Regions from separate parts of the Erwinia sp. AC075 genome, predicted to be linked through region 1. Evidence: predicted binding sites of a transcription regulator. Region 1 holds the regulator's gene; the other holds the start of a gene.
What was found. The regulator PhoB, encoded in region 1, activates phosphate uptake and scavenging genes when phosphate is short. The targets are predictions, from matches to a motif close to CTGTCATAAAACTGNCNNAT.
Positions count from the first base shown of each region.

Region 2: phoA (alkaline phosphatase) is a predicted target of PhoB. The motif match lies at 2,550-2,569, and genes of this name have one in related genera.

Region 1 is NZ_CEEDEU010000001.1:2,590,658-2,600,712, reverse strand. It holds gene AC0IXH_RS12400 (AAA family ATPase) at 1-3,253, opposite strand, end outside; gene sbcD (exonuclease subunit SbcD) at 3,250-4,473, opposite strand; gene phoB (phosphate response regulator transcription factor PhoB) at 4,673-5,362, shown strand; gene phoR (phosphate regulon sensor histidine kinase PhoR) at 5,386-6,699, shown strand; gene AC0IXH_RS12380 (PstS family phosphate ABC transporter substrate-binding protein) at 6,718-7,644, shown strand; gene AC0IXH_RS12375 (cobalamin-independent methionine synthase II family protein) at 7,820-8,923, shown strand; gene brnQ (branched-chain amino acid transport system II carrier protein) at 9,330-10,055, shown strand, end outside.
Region 2 is NZ_CEEDEU010000001.1:818,263-828,317, reverse strand. It holds gene AC0IXH_RS03870 (low temperature requirement protein A) at 1-992, opposite strand, end outside; gene phoA (alkaline phosphatase) at 1,060-2,466, opposite strand; tRNA gene AC0IXH_RS03860 (tRNA-Ser) at 2,712-2,799, shown strand; gene phoH (phosphate starvation-inducible protein PhoH) at 3,070-3,858, opposite strand; gene efeB (iron uptake transporter deferrochelatase/peroxidase subunit) at 4,432-5,715, opposite strand; gene efeO (iron uptake system protein EfeO) at 5,722-6,846, opposite strand; gene efeU (iron uptake transporter permease EfeU) at 6,900-7,733, opposite strand; gene putP (sodium/proline symporter PutP) at 7,962-9,446, opposite strand; gene putA (trifunctional transcriptional regulator/proline dehydrogenase/L-glutamate gamma-semialdehyde dehydrogenase) at 9,866-10,055, shown strand, end outside.

The DNA.
Region 1 (10,055 bases):
GGTGATCAAGGGTCAGTCCCTGGGCAAACTTACGGAATTTATCCCCTTCGCGGGACCCGATCAGCTGGTTGAGATAGCCCCAGTCTTCCACTTCCTGTTCGTTCTGCCGGATTTGTTCCAGTAACGATTGCTGCTGCTGGCGACGCGCGGCATCGCTGGTCAGCTGCTGGCGGGTTTCCCCTTGCTGGCGATTATTCTCTTTCAGCAGGTTAGCCAGCCGGCTGACCGCTTCACTTAACGCCTCAGTCTGCTCCGTGAGTTCGGCGGGTTTCTGCTCAAGATGCCGATCCCGGATTTTTTGCGCCTGTTGCAGCAATACGCTGGCTTGCTGGCGACGCTGGTCGTGCTGCTTTTGCAATGCACGCAGTTTCAGCGTCTGCTCTTCATCCAGCAATGCGGCAGTGAAGGCCGCTTCATCACTGAAGTGACTGGCGGCCAGTGCGGTATTCAACGCTTGCTGAGCATCTTCAAGCCGTCGTGCCAGCGTAACCGACTGCTCAGATAGTGAGTTATGCTGTCCGGTCAGTGTATTTAACTGGTTCTGCTCTGTCTGCCACTGCTGCAGGCAGGCTTGGCTGCTTTCGGCGTGACGCTGAGAATCCAGACGCAGCTGCTGTTGTACCGCTGAAGTTGCCTGCTCGCCAAACAGCTGCAGGCGTTGGGCTCGCAATTCGCTCAGCGATTCAGCTTCGGTGTTAAGGCGCAGTGCCAGTTCCGCAAGGCGCGATTTTTCGCGGCCGATTTCATCGCTCAATGCCTGCTGCTGAGTGGCAAGGGTCGTCAGCTGTGGCAACAGGTCAGTTAGCGCCTGCTCCGCTTTCAGCCACTGCTGCCACTTATCTTGTCTGCTGGCCAGCCAGCTTTCATGGCTGCCCGGCTCGGGTGGCGTCAGCGCAGATTCGGCCAGCGAGGCCTGCAGGTCGTCGCGCTGCTGCTGCACGGCGGCCTGCTGCTGTTTATGCTGCTGCTCCAGCTCGCTCAGCGCCTGTCGGGTAGTAAGCAGTTGCTGACCTGCCAGCTGTTGCTGCTGCAGCAATGCTGCCAGCTCATTCTGCCGCTGGTTCAGCGCATCTTTCTGCTGTTGCAGTTCTCGCGCGCTTTGCTGCAGGCTGAGTAAGTTAGCCTGACCCTCAGCTTCTGACTGATCCTGAGCGGCCAGCCATTGCTGCGTTTCTTCCCGGTCTGCCAGCGTCAGGGTTAACGCCAGGCCATCGACTGCGGTCTGCCACTGGCTTTGTAACTGTGCGGCTTCACGATCGTTCTCTTCCCGCAGCTGCTGCTCTTTCTCCGCCTGCTGCTGCAGGTTTTTCAACTGTTCCCGCGTCGCCGTGCCCTGATCTTTCAGGCTATCGACCTCGGCTTTCAGTTTGACCAGCCGCTGCTGATTTTCTGACGGCTCAAGGGCCTGATAGTCGGCAATTGCAGGATGCTCGCACGCGCCACACAGCGGACAAGGCTGACCGGCTTCCAGTAAGGCCCGCTGCTGCTCCAGCCCGGCAATGCGCCTCTCAAGCTCGCAGCGCTTCTCCAGATCCTGCCAGTGCTGATGCTTCTCTTTCCAGTTCGCGCGCAGCACCTCGAGTTGCTGTTCGGTCAGCTTCAGCTGTTTCTGACCCTCTGACTGACTGGTTTGCTGTCGCTGCATGCGGGTCTGCAACTGCTGCCACTGCGGGATCAGCAGCGCCAGCGTTTGTCGGAGTGGACGTTGCTGGCTGAGCTGGGCCAGCGAGGCCTGCAGCCGATCTTCCGGATGCTGCAGCTGACGCTGGTGATGCAATTTTTCAGCTTCATCACAGCGGGTTTTGGCCTGTTCCAGCTGCTGTTGCTGAGGCTGTATCTGCCGATCGAGCGCGGTGTAATGCTGTTCCTGCTGAACCACCTGAGCGGCCTGTTGTGCACTGCGTGCCTGCAGTGCAGTCAGCGCCAGTTCGCTCTGATGCTGCTGCTCAAAGCGCACGCGCCACAGGGGAAGGGAGGCACCCCAGCCGGAAAAGTGCGGATGTGCCTGCTGCCATTGGCGGGTTTGCTGCTGCTGAAGTTGCTTCTCAGCCTGGGATTTCTGGTTCTGCTGCAGGGCATCCTGCCGACGATTAAGAGATTGTTGGTACTCACTGACCTCTTTTTCGAGCAGCTGGTTTTGCTGGTCCAGCGTGGCGATGCGGTTATCCAGCGGCAGCACCCTGTCGGTAATCACCGTTTCCTGCTGCTGGCGATGCGCTTCATGCTGTTGCCGTGCCTCATCGGCCGCTTTCAGCTGCTGGGTTAAGCCGGTCAGCTGCTGCTGAGCCCGATCCTTTTGCTGGGACAGGTTCTGCAGCTGGATGCTGAGCTGATGCGCATCCTGCTGATACTGTTCGCGTTGTTGCCAGAGCGGGCGCAGTTTTTCTGCCGGTTCGGCCTGAACCAGACGCGCCAGCTCGCCGCTGTCATGTTGCCAGGCGCTTTCGGCCTGCTGATGATCGTCTTCGGCCGCTTTCAGCGCCTGCAAGGCCGCGTGATATTGCTGCTGCCATTGCCATAAAAGGCTGTGCTGCTGATGTTGCGAAGTGAGTACCTGCTCATCCGACACCAACTGCTCTAACTGGGTTGTTAGCAGCTGCAGTTGCTCTTCGTCGAGTAGCGCCATGCCGCTGGCCTGCGCACGCAGCGTATCCAGCGCCACTTTGGCGTTTTTATGCCGTTCAAAGACGTTGGCGGACAGGCGACCGTAGATTTCGGTGCCGGTCAGCTCTTCCAGCAGCTCTGCCCGGCTGTTGGCATCGGCATTCAGAAAGGCGGCAAACTGCCCTTGCGACAGCATCATCGATTTGGTAAAGCGCTCGAAATCCAGCCCGGTCAGCGCCGTCAGCATATCCAGCTTGTCTTTCACCTTATCGGCGACGATTTTGTTGTCATCACAGCGGGCCAGCTCGACGCGCGGGGCCTGCAAATTGCCATCCACCGCGCCGCGTGCGCGGTTCTGGCTCCAGAATGCCCGCCAGGCCACGCCTTTCACTTCAAATTCAACCTCGGCCAGACATTCTGAGGTGTCGCGGGTCATCAAATCGTTCTGCGTCTGCGAGAGTTTCCCCAGCCGCGACGTCTCGTGGTACAGCGCCAGGCAGATGGCATCCAGCAGGGTGGTTTTTCCCGCGCCGGTCGGGCCGGTAATGGCAAACAAACCGTTGCTGGCAAAGGGCTCGGCGGTAAAATCTATCTTCCATTCGCCTTTAAGCGAGTTGAGGTTTTTGAACCGCAGCGTCAGGATTTTCACGGTTGCACCTCATCATCAATTTCTGCCAGCGTCAGGGTGAACAGCGCCGTCGCCCGCGCCAGCCGTTCAGGCTGTTCATTTTCTTCCAGCGCCAGACGGCGGCTAAACACCTCCTGCGCGCTGAGTTCGCTGAGGGTTTCATTGTTTTGCCGGTCGATAACCTGTTCCCGTTGCTCGCGGCTGCGGCGCAACAGCACCACCTCTACCGGCATTTCCTGGGTCAGTTCCTGAATACGCCGCTGAAGGTCGTTCAGCCACGCCTGGGTGGAAATCTCGATATCCAGCCACACCGGCTTGCCATCTTCACGCGGCGCAATCGCGGCCAGCTGCTGCTCAATCTCCTCCAGCGAGCCTTTGATCATCTGCATCGGCTGAAACAGCGGGACGGAGAGCGTTTCAACCTGGCTCAGCTTGCCGTCGGCAAAGTCGACCAGAAACACGCTTTTGTCTTTGCCCAACTCGTCAAAACTGAGCGGAATCGGGGAGCCGCTGTAGCGAATATGCTCCGTGTTGGCGATGCGCTGCGCGCGGTGGATATGGCCGAGCGCGATGTAATCCGCCGGGGGAAATGCCTGGGCCGGAAAAGCATCCAGCGTGCCGATATAGATATCGCGTACCGCATCACTTTTGGTCACGCCGACGGTGGTCAGATGGCCGGTAGCAATAATCGGCAACGGTAAATCCAGCCTTTGCCGCTCGGCCTGCGCCGCCTGCCAGCAGCGATCGTAATGCTGGGTGATGGCCTCCAGCAGGGTCTGCTGCTTCTCATGGCCAGACTGACCGGCCTGGCTGACGGTGATGTCACGCGGGCGAAGGAAGGGAATGGCGCACAGGACCGCGCCAGGTTCGCCATTGCGCTTATTCAGGATCACCACCTGCTGGGCGATATCGTCACTGGCCGCGGCGATCACCCGGGTGTTGAGACAGGCCAGCAGCTCACGCGATTCATTCAGCGTGGCGACGGAATCATGATTGCCACCCAGCACCACCAGCTGACAGCCGGTTTGCTGGAGGTTGACCACGAAACGGTTATACAGCTCGCGCGCATAGCTGGGCGGCGAACCGGTGTCGAAGATATCCCCCGCGATGATAATGGCATCTACCTGATGTTCCACCGCCTGAGCCAGCAGCCAGTCTGTAAAAGCCTGATGTTCCGGGGCGCGGCTTTTGGTGTAAAAAAATTGGCCCAGATGCCAGTCTGACGTGTGGATAATTCGCATGAGATCCCTTTAAGGCGCAAGGCAGAGTCGACGATTATAAACAGCAACGCGTAAAACCCCAGTCTGAATGACTGTAACCTTCACAAAAGTGTTATTAAACGGCGGCCCGGGCCGTGCTTTTTTCATAAAACTGTCATAAAACTGACGCATAATGACGCCGCAAATCCAGTGACATTCCGTCACAGTAGCAGGAGCAATAATGGCTAAGCGTATTCTGGTAGTCGAAGATGAAGCCCCAATCCGTGAGATGTTGTGTTTCGTGCTGGAGCAAAATGACTATCAACCGATAGAAGCGGAAGATTATGACAGTGCGGTCAATTTGCTTATCGAACCCTGGCCTGATTTGATCCTGTTGGACTGGATGCTCCCGGGTGGTTCAGGCATTCAGTTTATCAAGCATTTAAAGCGTGAAGCGATGACCCGCGACATTCCGGTGATGATGCTGACGGCGCGCGGTGAAGAAGAAGATCGCGTTCGCGGTCTGGAAGTGGGGGCTGACGACTATATTACCAAGCCGTTTTCGCCGAAAGAGTTGGTGGCGCGGATTAAAGCGGTGATGCGCAGGATCTCGCCAATGGCGGTGGAAGAAGTGATTGAGATGCAGGGACTGAGCCTGGATCCTTCGTCTCATCGCGTGATGTCAGACACCCAGCCGCTGGAAATGGGGCCGACGGAATACAAGCTGCTGCATTTCTTTATGACCCATCCTGAGCGGGTTTACAGCCGTGAGCAGTTGCTTAATCATGTCTGGGGCACTAACGTGTACGTCGAAGATCGTACCGTTGACGTTCATATTCGCCGCTTACGTAAAGCGCTGGAACTGACCGGGCACGATCGCATGGTGCAGACGGTTCGCGGAACAGGTTACCGTTTCTCTGCACGTTACTGATCGTTCGCACTGGAGTCTTCACCGTGTTGGAACGCCTCTCCTGGAAGAGATTGTTGCTGGAAGTGGTGCTCGCCTGCCTTCCGGCCCTGATTTTGGGGCTGCTGGTGGGCTACCTGCCCTGGCTGCTACTGGTATCGGTGTTAGCCGTTTTGGGCTGGCATTTCGCTAATTTACTTCGTTTATCCCACTGGCTGTGGATTGACCGCAGCATGACGCCACCGGCGGGGCGCGGCAGCTGGGAACCTCTCTTTTATGGCCTTTACCAGATGCAGGCGAGAAATCGCCGGCGTCGGCGTGAGCTGGGCCATCTGATCAAACGCTTTCGCAGTGGCGCCGAATCCTTACCTGATGCGGTGGTATTGACCACAGAAGAGGGCACCATTTTCTGGTGTAACGGCCTGGCGCAACAGATGCTGGGACTGCGCTGGCCGGAAGACAATGGTCAGAACATCCTTAACCTGCTGCGCTATCCCGAGTTTACCCGCTATGTGCGGCAGCGCGATTTTACCCGACCGCTGACGCTGGTGCTGAACAGCAATCGTCAGCTGGAATTCCGCGTAATGCCCTACTCGGAAGGGCAATGGCTGCTGGTGGCCCGTGATGTGACGCAGATGCATCAGCTTGAGGGTGCCCGGCGCAACTTCTTCGCTAACGTCAGCCATGAGCTACGCACGCCGTTAACGGTGCTGCAGGGCTATCTGGAGATGATGAACGATTCGGTGATGGAAGGCCCGCTGCGTGACAAGGCCCTGCACACCATGCAGGAGCAGACCCGCCGCATGGACGGCCTGGTGAAACAGTTGCTGACCCTGTCGCGGATTGAAGCCGCACCGGCGCTGGATCTGCAGGAAAAAGTCGACGTGCCGATGATGCTGCGTCTGCTGCAGCGTGAAGCGGAAACCCTGAGCCAGGGCCGGCACGAGATTCACTTCACGATGGACGCGGATTTGCGGGTGTATGGCAATGATGAACAGCTGCGCAGCGCCATCTCAAACCTGGTGTACAACTCGGTTAACCACACGCCGGCCGGCACGCGCATCGATATCAGCTGGCTGAGAACTCCACAGGGCGCGCAATTTAAGGTGAAGGATAACGGTCCGGGCATTGCACAAGAGCATATTCCCCGGCTGACCGAGCGCTTTTACCGCGTCGATAAGGCCCGTTCGCGGCAAACCGGCGGCAGCGGGCTTGGCCTGGCGATCGTCAAGCATGCGCTCAGCCACCACAACACCCGGCTGGACATCACCAGCCAGCCTGGCAAAGAGACCTGTTTCAGCTTCTCCTTACCACCAAGGTTGATTGTCAGCAGCGAGTTGGCACAGAATGCGGTTCGATGATCGTAGCGGAACCCTGTGATGAAAAAGCTGTTTCTGATGCTGCTGGCCTGTTTCAGCCTGACCACCCAGGCACAAGAGGGGATGCTGGCCGGTAACCTGACCAGCGTTGGCTCGGATACCCTCGGCAGCTTAATGACGCTGTGGGGCGATAGCTTCAACCGGCAGTTTCCGGGCGTAAATGTGCAGGTGCAGGCCGCTGGTTCCTCTACCGCACCCACCTCGCTGGCGGCCGGCGCGGCGCAGATTGGCGCAATGAGTCGCCCGATGCAGGCGGTTGAGCGCCAGCTGTTCGAGGACCGCTATGGCTATCCACCGCTGGCCGTGCCGGTGGCGATGGATGCGCTGGTGGTGGTGGTCAATCAGGACAACCCGATCAAGGGTCTGAATACGCAGCAGCTCGATGCGATCTTTTCCGTTACCCGGCGCTGTGGCGCGCTCTCCGCGGTGGATCGCTGGGGCGATGTGCAGTTAACTCAACCAAGCTGGGTGTCCCGTCCTTTGCAGCGTTTTGGCCGCAATTCCGCTTCCGGCACCTGGGGCTTTTTCAAGCAGCAGGCGTTGTGCAATGGCGATTTCCGCAATGATGTCGGGGAATATCCCGGCTCTGCGGCGGTGGTGCAGGCCGTGGCGGGCACGCTGAATGCCATTGGCTATGCCAGCATGGGCATTCATCTCAGCGGTGTGAAGACATTACCGGTGTCCCGCGATGGCCAGAACTGGGTGGCGCCGGATGCGGCCAATATTCGCAGCGGCCGTTATCCTTACGCCCGCAAGCTGTACCTGTACGTCAATAAACCACCCGGCAAGCCGCTGGAACCTCTTACCGCCGCGTTTCTTCATCACGTGTTATCCGCTGACGGCCAGGCGCTGGTCACCCAGGCGGGATATCTGCCGTTATCGCCAGAGCAGGTCAGTCAGGCGCGTGCGCTGATTGAGGATCGTTAACACCGGCCAAGATGAATTTTTTTCATGTCTGATGAATTATCCTCGTTTGCGCCAGCGTCGCTCTCATGACACTCTTGCGTCTGGACATATAGACATCCAGAAGTCTAAGAATAACGATTCGTGATAATTTCACCGGTAAATTATGCGCGTGTGCGCAGGTCAGGAGTGACACAACATGCAAAGAGATTCAGCTCAGTATCGTGCCGAAGTGGTAGGCAGCTTCCTTCGTCCCGCCGCCATCAAACAGGCGCGCGAGCAGTTCCAGAAGGGTGAGATTGATGCCGTTGCCCTGCGTCGTATTGAAGATGAAGCCATTCGTGATGTGGTCACTCATCAGCGCGCCTGTGGACTGAAGGTGGTCACCGACGGTGAATTGCGCCGCGCGTGGTGGCACTTTGACTTCTTCGATGGCCTGGAAGGCGTTGAGCGCTATGAGTCTGAGCAGGGCATCCAGTTCAACGGCGTGCAGACCAAAGCCCACGGTATCCGTGTCACCGGCAAGATCGCCTTCGGTAACCATCCGATGCTGGAAGACTTCCGCTACCTGAAAAGTATCAGCGGCGACGCGGTGGCGAAAATGACCATTCCTAGCCCAAGCGTGATGCACTTCCGCGGTGGCCGTAAGGCGATCGACGCCAACGTTTACCCGGATCTTAACGACTACTTCGACGATCTGGCCACCGTCTACCGTGACGCGATTAGCGCATTTTATGCGGCCGGCTGCCGTTACCTGCAGCTCGACGACACCGTCTGGGCTTACCTCTGTTCTGAAGATCAGAAAAGCCAGATCCGCGAGCGCGGCGACGATCCAGAACAGCTGGCGCGCATTTATGCGCAGGTGCTGAATAAAGCCATCGAAGGCAAGCCGGACGATCTGACCATTGGTCTGCATGTCTGTCGCGGCAACTTCCGTTCAACCTGGATCTCCGAAGGCGGCTATGAGCCGGTGGCAGAAATTCTGTTCGGCACCGTGAATATTGATGCCTTCTTCCTGGAGTATGATAACGAGCGTTCCGGCGGCTTCGAGCCTCTGCGCTTTATCAAACCCGGCAAGCAGCAGGTGGTGCTGGGCCTGATCACCACTAAAAACGGTGAGCTGGAAAATCCGCAAACGGTGAAAGCGCGGATTGCCGAAGCGGCGCAGTTTGTCAGCCTCGATCAAATCTGCCTGAGCCCGCAGTGTGGCTTTGCCTCCACTGAAGAGGGCAACAGCCTGACCGAAGAGCAGCAGTGGGCGAAGCTGCGTCTGGTGGTCGATATCGCCAAAGACGTCTGGTAACCCTGCATCAACCTGTGTAAAAGGCGCGGAATTCCGCGCCTTTTGTGCATCATCCGGCCATTCCCTGCAGAAATTAACCCCGCGTTGCACAAATAAAATACAAATCATGTAAGGCATCCAGCCGATAACCTGAAGCGATACACTGGCTGGTTCTTTTTTTGCAACATATCGCTCTGCTTTTCCGATCCCGCCTTGCCTTTCTGCCCTATAAACGGTTTACTTAGCGCCGTTTTTACGTTATCCCCCTGTAAACAGATTAAAATCAGCGCAAATCCGCTACCAGAGTGACCACAGGACAGACAATCGCCCTGTATCGGTCTGAAATTCTGGCGTTTTTAGTGCAGGCAGGGTGATGAAGCTGACATCGCGACTTCACTTAACACCAGTACGGGCTAATTTTCTGCTTATGACGAATCGTTTAACTTCCAAAGACATCCTGGCACTGGGGTTTATGACCTTTGCGCTGTTTGTGGGTGCAGGTAACATTATTTTCCCGCCTATGGTCGGCATCCAGTCTGGTGAACATGTCTGGATTGCGGCCCTCGGCTTCCTGCTCACTGCCGTAGGTCTGCCGGTGATCACCGTCATTGCGTTGGCCCGTGTCGGCGGCGGCGTGGATGCGCTGAGTACGCCTATCGGCAAAGCAGCCGGACTGGTGCTGGCCACCGTTTGCTACCTTGCCGTTGGCCCGCTGTTCGCCACGCCGCGTACCGCAACCGTCTCGTTTGAAGTCGGCATCGCGCCACTGACCGGTGACGGCTGGCTGCCGCTGTTTATCTACAGCCTGATTTACTTCTCGCTGGTGATCGGCATTTCCCTTTATCCCGGCAAACTGCTGGACACCGTTGGCCACTTCCTGGCGCCGCTGAAAATTGTGGCGCTGGCGATATTGGGCATCGCGGCGTTGATCTGGCCTGCTGGCGGCCTGGCCCCGGCGACCGAGGCGTATCAACATGCGGCGTTCTCCAGCGGCTTCGTCAATGGTTACCTGACCATGGATACGCTGGGGGCAATGGTGTTCGGCATCGTGATTGTCAACGCAGCGCGTTCGCGTGGCGTCAGTGACGCGAAATTGCTGACGCGTTATACCGTACTGGCCGGTTTGATTGCCGGTGTCGGCCTGACGCTGGTG
Region 2 (10,055 bases), 1.8 Mb from region 1:
ATGGTTTTATAAATGCCGTTGGCGGCCAGATAGGCGGCGGGACCCAATAACAAAACCGCTATTGCGCTGGCATCCATATGCCCGTCGGGATGGACGATCACCAACTCGTTCGCCACCGCACAAACGATAATCGCACCGACCAATACCACATGCACATAATGATAACAGGCACCCATTTGCCCCGGGTTTTCCGACTGCTGGATCGCATGACTGCCCGCCTTACTGCTGGTGTCAAAATAAACCCACCACATCGCCAGACTGCCGAGAAATGCCACCAATGAGGCTATGATCACCGGCGCATCCCAACGCTCCAGCTCACTCAATGTCGCGCCAGTGATCAGAATGGTCTCCCCTAACGCCACAATCACAAATAGCTGACTGCGCTCCGCCAGATGATGGCCCTCAATCGTCCACTCGCTGGACGTATTTGAACGCCCTAACACTGGCAACCAGAAACCTATCATCGGCGAAATGTAGGTACAGGCAATGGCGATCGCCCACCACACCATCCGCCCATTCCCCTCTACAACACCGCCAATCAGCCAAAACACCGCGGAAATCACCATCCAGCCTAAGATGCGCTGAAAGTTACGTTGTAACAGATGATTGTCCGGCAACCAGAACAACGTCACCGCCGCACGGCCAACCTGCATCGAAATGTAGAATAAGGCAAACACCAATCCCCTTTCGCCAAAGGCTTCAGGCAAGGCTGAGGACGCAAACAGCCCCAGCAACATAATGGCGAACAACAACAGACGGATTTGCCGGGTTTCCGGATCGAACCAGTTGGTGACCCAGGCGGTATATTGCCAGGCCAGCCAGACGGCAAACCACAGCAACAGCGTCTGCAACGCGCCGACCAGCGTCAGATGATGCAGCAAATAGTGGGAAAGTTGGGTAACGGCGAAGACGTAAATCAGATCGAACAGTAATTCAGAAAACGACACGGTGGCGCCCTGACCATCGCGTACACGTAACAAGCTCTGCCGCATGACATTATTCCTGAAGGGGAGTCGCTGATTCAGCTTAGCGAAGCTCCCCCAGGCTAACCAGAAAAAGTTACTGGATTTCCATCGCCGATTTCAGCGTGTAGAACAGATCGGTCTGATCGGTCAGCCCGACAACGTTAGCCGCATGTGGACCGTAAGCAGCAATACGCAACTGCGTGCCGGTGTGGCCCTGAGAATCCTCCTCAGAATTGCCGTAACTGAGGGTCATAAACCCCCCCTCTTTGGTCTTCAGCGTTTGCGTCAGGCCAGGCGCTTTGCTGTCATTGGCAACGATCTGGCTGGAGTGCGCATGGTCAGCCGTCACAATCACCAGCGTGTTACCGTCTTTACGGGCAAACTCCAGCGCCCTCTGTACCGCCTCGTCCAGATCGACCGTCTCACCAATCTGACCACATGGGTTGGCAGCGTGATCCTGCTTATCTATCGACGCGCCTTCAACCTGCAGGAAAAAGCCATTCTGGTCCTTGCTCAACAACGCAATTGCTTTGTCGGTCATCTGCGCCAACGTCGGCGTGGTTGCCGGACGTTCGGCATTCACTTCACAACTTATCGCCTTGTCTTCACCGTTGCCGTGATAAGTCGCTTTCGGCCCTTTCCAACGTACCGGCATGTTGCCCTGAGCAAACAGACCTAACACCGGTTTGTCCTGATTCGCCTCGGTAATGGCCGTCATGCCGTTAAGATCGCTGACCCACTGATAACCCCGCAGCTTAGCCTGCTCTTCCAGCGTCTTGCCTTGCCACTCGCCGGCTTTCGCGGTTTCGCTGAAGGTTTTACCGCCGCCGCCGAGCGTCACATCCGCACGGGCATTCAGCAGCTGCTCAGCAATCGATCCCCTGCCGCCTTTTTCTAACGCATTGGCGGCGCATAGCTCGCTGGTTTTTTCCGGGCCATAACACTTACGCGAAGTGACATGGGCGATCTGCGCCGCTGGCGTCGCATCTTCCAGCTCAGCGGTTGAGACGTTGCCCGTTGCTTTACCCGCTGCTTTCGCCATTTCCATAATGGTTGGGTGATCGATGCCGTTAACGTCCACGCCGATTGCGCCATTATACGATTTCACCCCGGTGCTCCACGCGGTGGCTGATGCGGCAGAGTCAGTGACGTAATCCGGTTTATGGGTTTTCTTGTCCAGCGCGTAATGCGTGTATTGCCCGGTTAGCGGCAGCGCATCAATCCCTTTAAAAAAGCCGCCCGCGCCCTCGGCATAGTTACGTGCTGCGGTAATTTCAGAGTCGCCCATACCATCGCCAATCAACAGGATTACGTTTTTGGCTTTATTGCTGTTCAGCGAGGCTTTCAGCGCGTCGGTCTGGTCACCGGTCAAGCGACGGGCACCGCCAGGCTGGGTGATGTCGCCCTGCGCGGCCCGGGTGTAAGTGGCGATATCGGCGATGGCGGAGGAAGAGATAACAGAGGCAACCAAAGACAGGGTAAACAGGCTTTTAACGTTCATAAACTCAAGGCTCCATGAGTAAGTTTTGCTAAACATTTCAGGGAGCCAGTCTGCGACACAACCATGACATTTTTGTGTTTAGTTGATGTCAGTTTTATGACCTGATTTTTGTGAACTTTCTGGATAAATCAGTGAGTGGATTGAGGATAAGCTGATAGAAGCAAAGAAAATTCTGCTTGACCGCTTCCCTGCGACTGCCTATAGTAGCGCCCCGTCGCCCCTCTGGGACACAGCAGTAAAAATATGGTGAGGTGTCCGAGTGGCTGAAGGAGCACGCCTGGAAAGTGTGTATACGGCAACGTATCGAGGGTTCGAACCCCTCTCTCACCACCATATTCGAAGAAGAGTCTGAACTTACGTTCAGACTTTTTTTTTGCATAAAATTCAGGAGAGAGGGGTGAGAAGCCTCGACAGGGTTCGACAAAACGGCAGGACAGCCGTTTTGCACAGCTCTGCTGCCCAAAGGGCGAGGCACAGGGATGTGCCTCGTGATCCCCCTCTCTCACCACCATATTCAAAGAAGAGTCTGAACTTACGTTCAGACTTTTTTTTGCATAAAAAAGCCCGGACTTTCATCCGGGCTCGGTTCAGCTAGTCAGATTCTTAGCCGTAAGCGAGAAGCGTACGCTGGCAGAGCTGTGAACGTACGCAATCTTCTTTCTCGAAACGCACCACGCTGACCATGTCGTCGTCCTCGAAGCGAGATAGCGCATCGCTGAGACCCGACTTCACATGGGACGGCAAATCACACTGTGTGATATCGCCGTTCACAATCACGGTGACGTTTTCCCCAAGGCGTGTCAGAAACATCTTCATCTGAGCGGCGGTGACGTTTTGCGCCTCATCAAGGATCACCACGGCATTTTCAAACGTTCGTCCACGCATATAAGCGAAGGGAGCGATCTCCACTTTGCCAATTTCGGGACGCAGACAATACTGCATAAAGGAAGAGCCCAGACGTTTAACCAGAACGTCATACACTGGCCGGAAGTACGGAGCGAATTTTTCTGAGATATCTCCAGGGAGGAATCCCAAATCCTCATCCGCCTGCAACACCGGACGCGTAACAATAATCCTGTCAACATCCTTATGAATCAGGGCCTCAGCCGCTTTCGCTGCGCTGATCCAGGTTTTACCGCAACCGGCTTCGCCTGTGGCAAAGATCAGTTGTTTGCTTTCTATGGCTTTAAGATAGTGCGCCTGAGCTTCATTTCGGGCTTCAATCGGGGAATGGTCACGGGTATCACGCGCCATGCCAATTGACTCTAACCCACCCATCTGCACCAGCGAGGTGACCGATTCTTCTTCACGCTGACGGTGACTGCGTGAATCGCTACGAAGCACACGTTTTGCTTCACGACGCGCTTTGATCACTGCTTTCTGTCTTCCCATAGTGGCACCTTACAGTTGGTTTCATTTCCCGCACCTGCAAATCGATGCGATTACGTGAACGCTTTAGAGGTTTCGGTGGCTTCCTTTTAAGCCTTGTCTGGCCATTGTGTTAGCGCATAGCCGTGTTTGAGCGCAGCTGTGCACCGGTTTGAAAAAGAAAGAAGTTGGCCGTTAGAATATAAAAGAGAAGAGAAAGTTGAAGCGGGAGTAGCGCCCTCGCATGGAGCCGCGAAACTTTGTTTATGGTACATCTGTCCGTTACAACACTTTACCATTCGCGATCTCCGTGGTGGACATGTCAACACTTTAAACACCCGCTGTTAATAAGGTGCTACAGATCTCAGGATCAATGCAACATCTATTTTACGTCTGACGTAACATTTTATCGGTTAATAGCCCGCACCCTGGCTGTGAGAAATTAAATAATGAAGTAATTCAACGAGATGGATTTTTCTTACGGGTTTTTCTGAATCGATAAATGCACTGGGAGGAGGAAAAAGGGGTGAAAAAAATAACTGATTAAAAAATAACCTCCCGCTTCACAACGAAGCAGAAGGTTCTTTAATGAAACTATCAGGCTTCCAGCAAAGACTGCCCAAGATAATGCTTATCATCCTGGACACCGGGTAGCACAAAGAAATATCCCCCGCCAATCGGCTTGATATATTCCTCGAGGGCTTCACCGTTCAGTCTTTTTTGCACGCTGAGAAAACCTTTTTCTAAATCATGCTGATAACAAACGAACAACAGGCCCATTTCCAGCTGACCCGCGTTTGATACCCCCGCCGAATAGCTGTAGCCGCGACGCAGCATTAAATTGCTCTGCGTTTCTGGCGTACGGGGATTTGCCAGACGAATATGGGCATCCAGCGGCGTGACGTTGCCATCAGGATCGCTGGCATAGTCAGGCACATCATGCTCGTTCTGCATCCCTAACGGTGCACCGCTGTGCTTCACGCGACCAAAGATCGTCTCCTGCTCGCGCAGTGGCGTACGATCCCAGAACTCAACGTGGAACTGGATAATCCTCGCCGCCTGATAGCTGCCGCCCACGGTCCAGGCCGGTTCGCCCTGCCCGGCGGTGACCCACAGAATCGAGTCCATCAGCGGCTGGTTAGTGGTATCCGGATTCGCCGTACCGTCCTTGAAGCCCAACAGATTGATTGGCGTCTCCTTGCCCTTGCTGCGCGCAGCATGGTCAGAGATAAAACCTTCACGACGCCAGCGCACGCTAAGCAGATCCGGCGAATGCTTGATGATATCGCGCAGGGCATGGATCACCGTGTCATTGGTGTTGGCACAGATTTGCAGCAGCAGATCGCCGTGGCACAAACGGGCATCCAACGCATCGTTAGGAAAACGCGTCATCGCCTGTAACTTCACCGGCTTGTGCGCCTGTAACCCATAGCGCTCGTCAAACAGCGAATGCCCCACCGACACCGTAATGGTCAGATTATCCGGGTAAATATCATCTCCCAGAATGCCGGAATCCATTGGCGGTAAGCGTGGATTGGTCACCAGCGGCGCTTTGCCGCCTTTGGTCAGGAAGGCAATGCGATCGTTGAGCAAGCGGAACAACCGTTGCAAATCCGCTTTGTCGGTCGCCAAAACGTCAAAGGCTACGATCATCATCGCAGCCTGTTGAGGTGTGGTTACGCCCGCCTGATGCAGACCATAGAACGGCTGTGCTTCCTGTCTTGCTGAAGGCGACAAGGCGCCTGGCGAGAAGGATTTATCATCCGGTGCCGCATGCACCGGACAGCCACCACTTACAGCAAAGGCCCCCCCAAGGATGCCCATGCCTTTTAATAAACGACGACGCGACGGCAGTGCCGCGTCATCCACAGATTTTGCCATTTACAGTTAATCCAGTCCCAGCGTTCCGCGCAGCTTAGCAAGGTCTTCCGCCAGTGTGGTGATCGGGCCTTTCATTGCATTGCGGTCAGCGTCAGTCAGCTTGTCATAAGATTCGTAACCGTCTTTGGTCCGGTATTTTGACAAGATGCCGTCCACTTTCTTGAAGTTCGCATCGATTTTCGCCAGCAGAGGCGCATCGGCCTTCTGCAGCATTGGACGGAGCAGGTTAACAATTTTCTGCGCGCCGTCAACGTTAGCCTGGAAATCCCACAGGTCAGTGCGGCTGTAACGATCTTCTTCGCCTGAGATTTTGCTGGAGGCCACTTCTTCAATCAGACCTGCCGCACCGCCAACTACTTTGCTTGGCGGGAAGGCCAGCTCGTCAATGCGCTTCTGCAGATCCAACACGTCGGTGTTCAGCTGAGTCGCAAAGGACTCCATGCCTTTGGTGCTCTTATCGCCCCACAGTGCTTTCTCAATGCGGTGGAAACCGGTGAACTTAGGATCTTCCGCTTTCTTCTCGAAATCGTCTTCACGGGCGTCGATGCTGCCATCCAGGTCGGAGAACAGTTCGGCAATTGGTTCGATGCGCTCGTAATGACGGCGGGTCGGTGCGTACAGCGCTTTGGCTTTTTCGATATCGCCCGCTTTCACCGCATCGGTAAAGGCTTTGGTGCCGGCAACCAGTTCCACCACTTCTTTGGTGACGTAGGTTTTGTATTCAGCAATCGGTCCGACCAACTGCATCACGTCCGGCTTTCCGTCAGAAGGCGCGTTAGTGCCCTTGACGATCAGCTTGCCTTTCGGGTTGCTTAACAGGCCGCAGGTCAGGTCATATTCACCGGCTTCCAGATTCGCCGTCAGCTTCTGGGTAAAGCCAGGCGCGATATTTTCACGCTCTTCGACCACCATCACCCCTTTCAGGATCTCCCACTCCAGCCCTTTCTGGCTGTTGTTCTGGATGATGAACTGGGTTTTACCCGCGTTCACCGTGACGTTCATTGGATCACACTGTTTGTCATTCACGCTGATTTTAACCTGTGGAATATCAGCGGCCATCGCAGCGGCAGAACCGGTCAGCAAAGTCACGAGCGCAGCATTCAGCGCGTGCTGGCGAAAACGAAGAGTCATAGTAAATCCCTGTGAAAAAGTTACGCGCCTGCAAAACAGGCGCGGACAAAGGCTTAGCGTGTGGTACGCACTGCCGTAGCCTGTGGACGCACTGGCATAAAGAACAGCAGCAGCGCAGGAACTAAATAGATAAACCAGACCGCCACTTCGCTGACGCTTGGCGTTTCCTGGTAGCCCAACATCCCTTCCAGCAGCGTACCGATAAGGGTGCTGGTGGAGAGCGTATTACTCATATCAAAGGCGATGTCCTGGAAATGATTCCACAGCCCGGCTTCGTGGAAGGCGCGGATTGCACCGGCGGCCAGACCGGCGGCCACAAACAGGATAAACAGGCTGGTCCACTTGAAGAAGGTCGCCAGGTTAAGACGCACGCCGCCCCAGTAGATCAGCATGCCGAGGATAATCGCGGTCGCCAGGCCCAGTATGGCGCCCAACGGTGGGCCAATGCCCACATCCTGTTGGAAGGCCGCGAGCAGGAAAAACACCGATTCGAGGCCTTCACGGGCAACCGCCAGGAACACCATCATAATCAGCGCCCAGCCGCTGCTTTTGCCCTTCTGCAACGCATTGTCCACGGCATCTTCCAGTTGGGCTTTCACGTTGCGGGACACTTTGCGCATCCAGAACACCATGTAGGTCAGGATACACACGGCCACCACGGCCACGATCCCTTCAAACAGCTCCTGCTCTTTCTGCGGGAATTCGCCGGTGGTTTCGTTGATAAAGTAGCCAACGCCAAGGCAGAGTGCGGCGGCAACAAACACGCCCACCCACATTGCGCCAAACCATTCACTGCGATGGGTACGCTTCAGGTAACTGGCGATCAGGCTGACAATCAGCGCGGCTTCCAGGCCTTCGCGTAACATGATGAGAAATGGAACAAACATGCCTACACCCTCGAGTGTGAAAGAATTTCAGTTGCGGTAAAGAAACGTAAATCAAAACGATATCGATTATCATTATCGGCAACGAAAAAACAAGAGGGATCGTGGGTATTTTCGCAATCTGCGAGAAGGGGCGCGGCGGTGCTGTAGCGGATACAAACGGGGCGTGCGAAGAGTCAATGGCAGTCAACCGACCGGGCGTCAGTGCGACGCCCGGTGGTAAACGCTGACTTATTTGGTGTTGTATTCGATTTCTGCTGCTTCGAAACGTTGCTGTGCCGCAGCGCTTGGCTCGCGGCCCATCAGGCTGACGATCCAAATTGCCAGGCTGGCGAACAGGAAGCCAGGGATGATTTCATACAGATCCAGCCAGCCGTACTGTTTCCAGATCAGTACGGTTGCCGCACCGATAATCATGCCTGCCAGCGCGCCGTTACGGGTCATACGCTTCCAAATCAGCGACAACAGCACCACCGGACCAAACGCCGCACCGAAGCCCGCCCAAGCGTAGCTTACCAGTCCCAACACGCGGTTCTCCGGGTTCGAGGCCAGCGCAATGGCGATCACCGCCACCAGCAGAACCATCAGGCGCCCTACCCACACCAGCTCACGCTGAGTGGCGTTTTTGCGCAGGAAGTTTTTGTACAAATCTTCCGTCAGTGCGCTTGAACACACCAGCAGCTGACAGCTCAGGGTCGACATCACCGCCGCCAGGATAGCGGAGAGCAGGATACCGGCAATCCACGGGTTAAACAGAATACGCGCCAGCTCAATAAAGATGCGCTCGCCGTTTTCAGATACACCCACGGCCTGCTCCGGATGGTTCTGGAAATACGCGATGCCGAAGAAGCCCACGGCAACCGCCCCACCCAGACACAGGATCATCCAGATCATGCCGATGCGGCGTGCACTGCGGATTGAGCGATGGGAATCAGCCGCCATAAAGCGCGCCAGAATATGGGGTTGCCCGAAGTAGCCCAGTCCCCAACCCAGCAGTGAAATCACCGCGACAAAGTTCAGGTTTTTCAGCATATCGAGGTTTTCGATACTCTTCGCTTCAATCACCTTAAGTGAATCGCTCAGCCCGCCGACGGCTAAAATCACCATCACCGGCGTCAGGATCAGCGCGAAGAACATCAGGCTGGCCTGCACGGTATCGGTCCAGCTGACGGCGAGGAAGCCGCCAACGAAGGTATAGATGATGGTGGCAGCAGCACCGGCCCACAGCGCGGTTTCATAACTCATGCCGAAGGTGCTTTCGAACAGACGCGCACCGGCAACGATGCCGGAAGCACAATAAATAGTGAAGAACACCAGGATCACCAGCGCTGAGATCACCCGCAGCATTTTGCTTTTGTCCTCGAAGCGACTGGAGAAGAAGTCTGGCAGGGTCAAGGCATTGTCGTGATGCTCGGTCTGCACGCGCAGACGCCCCGCGACAATTTTCCAGTTAAGGTAGGCGCCGATGGTCAGGCCGATGGCAATCCAGCTTTCTGAGATGCCCGACAGGAAAATCGCGCCAGGCAAACCCATCAACAGCCAGCCGCTCATATCCGATGCGCCCGCCGACAGCGCGGTGACCACGCTACCGAGGCTGCGACCGCCGAGGATGTAATCGTCGAAGTTTTTTGTAGACCGGTATGCAATAAAACCTATCAGCACCATGCCGAGGATATACACACAAAAGGTCACCATCATTGGTGTACTCAGAGTCATTCAGGTTCTCCACTTATTATTGTTTATGCGCAACCACCGGAGCTATCCGTAGTCACCGCTGGAACGTCGCGGCGCTACCTCCCTGGCTCAGCGCGGGGTATCCTGCCGTAAACCGCTTTGACGCACAAACGATTTAACACAGCAGTTACAGCAATTTCACCCTTCGTCACAGACGGCGTTTTAACAGGTTGCACTGGATCACATTTTAACCGGTTGCACCTGCGAGAAGCGTCCCTACAACCCAGGCTGGATGGCGTTGAACAACCTTGGCCGGATTCTTGCAGCAATATCCATGCCGCTTTTAAATAATCGGTTTCAAACTCTGCAAACGGCGTCACATTTAACACGGTTGCACAAAGTTGCAACTTCAGTGATATTGCTTGCCAACATTGTCATTATTTTTTAAGGAGTTCTCAGGCATGGGCACAACTACCATGGGCGTGAAGCTGGATGAAGCCACGCGCGAGCGCATTAAGCTGGCGGCAGGCCAGATTGACCGCACCCCACACTGGCTGATCAAGCAGGCGATCTTTAACTATCTTGAGCAGCTGGAAAGTGGCCATGCCCTGCCTGAGATCCCGCTGCAGACGGTGCCCCAGGAAACCGATG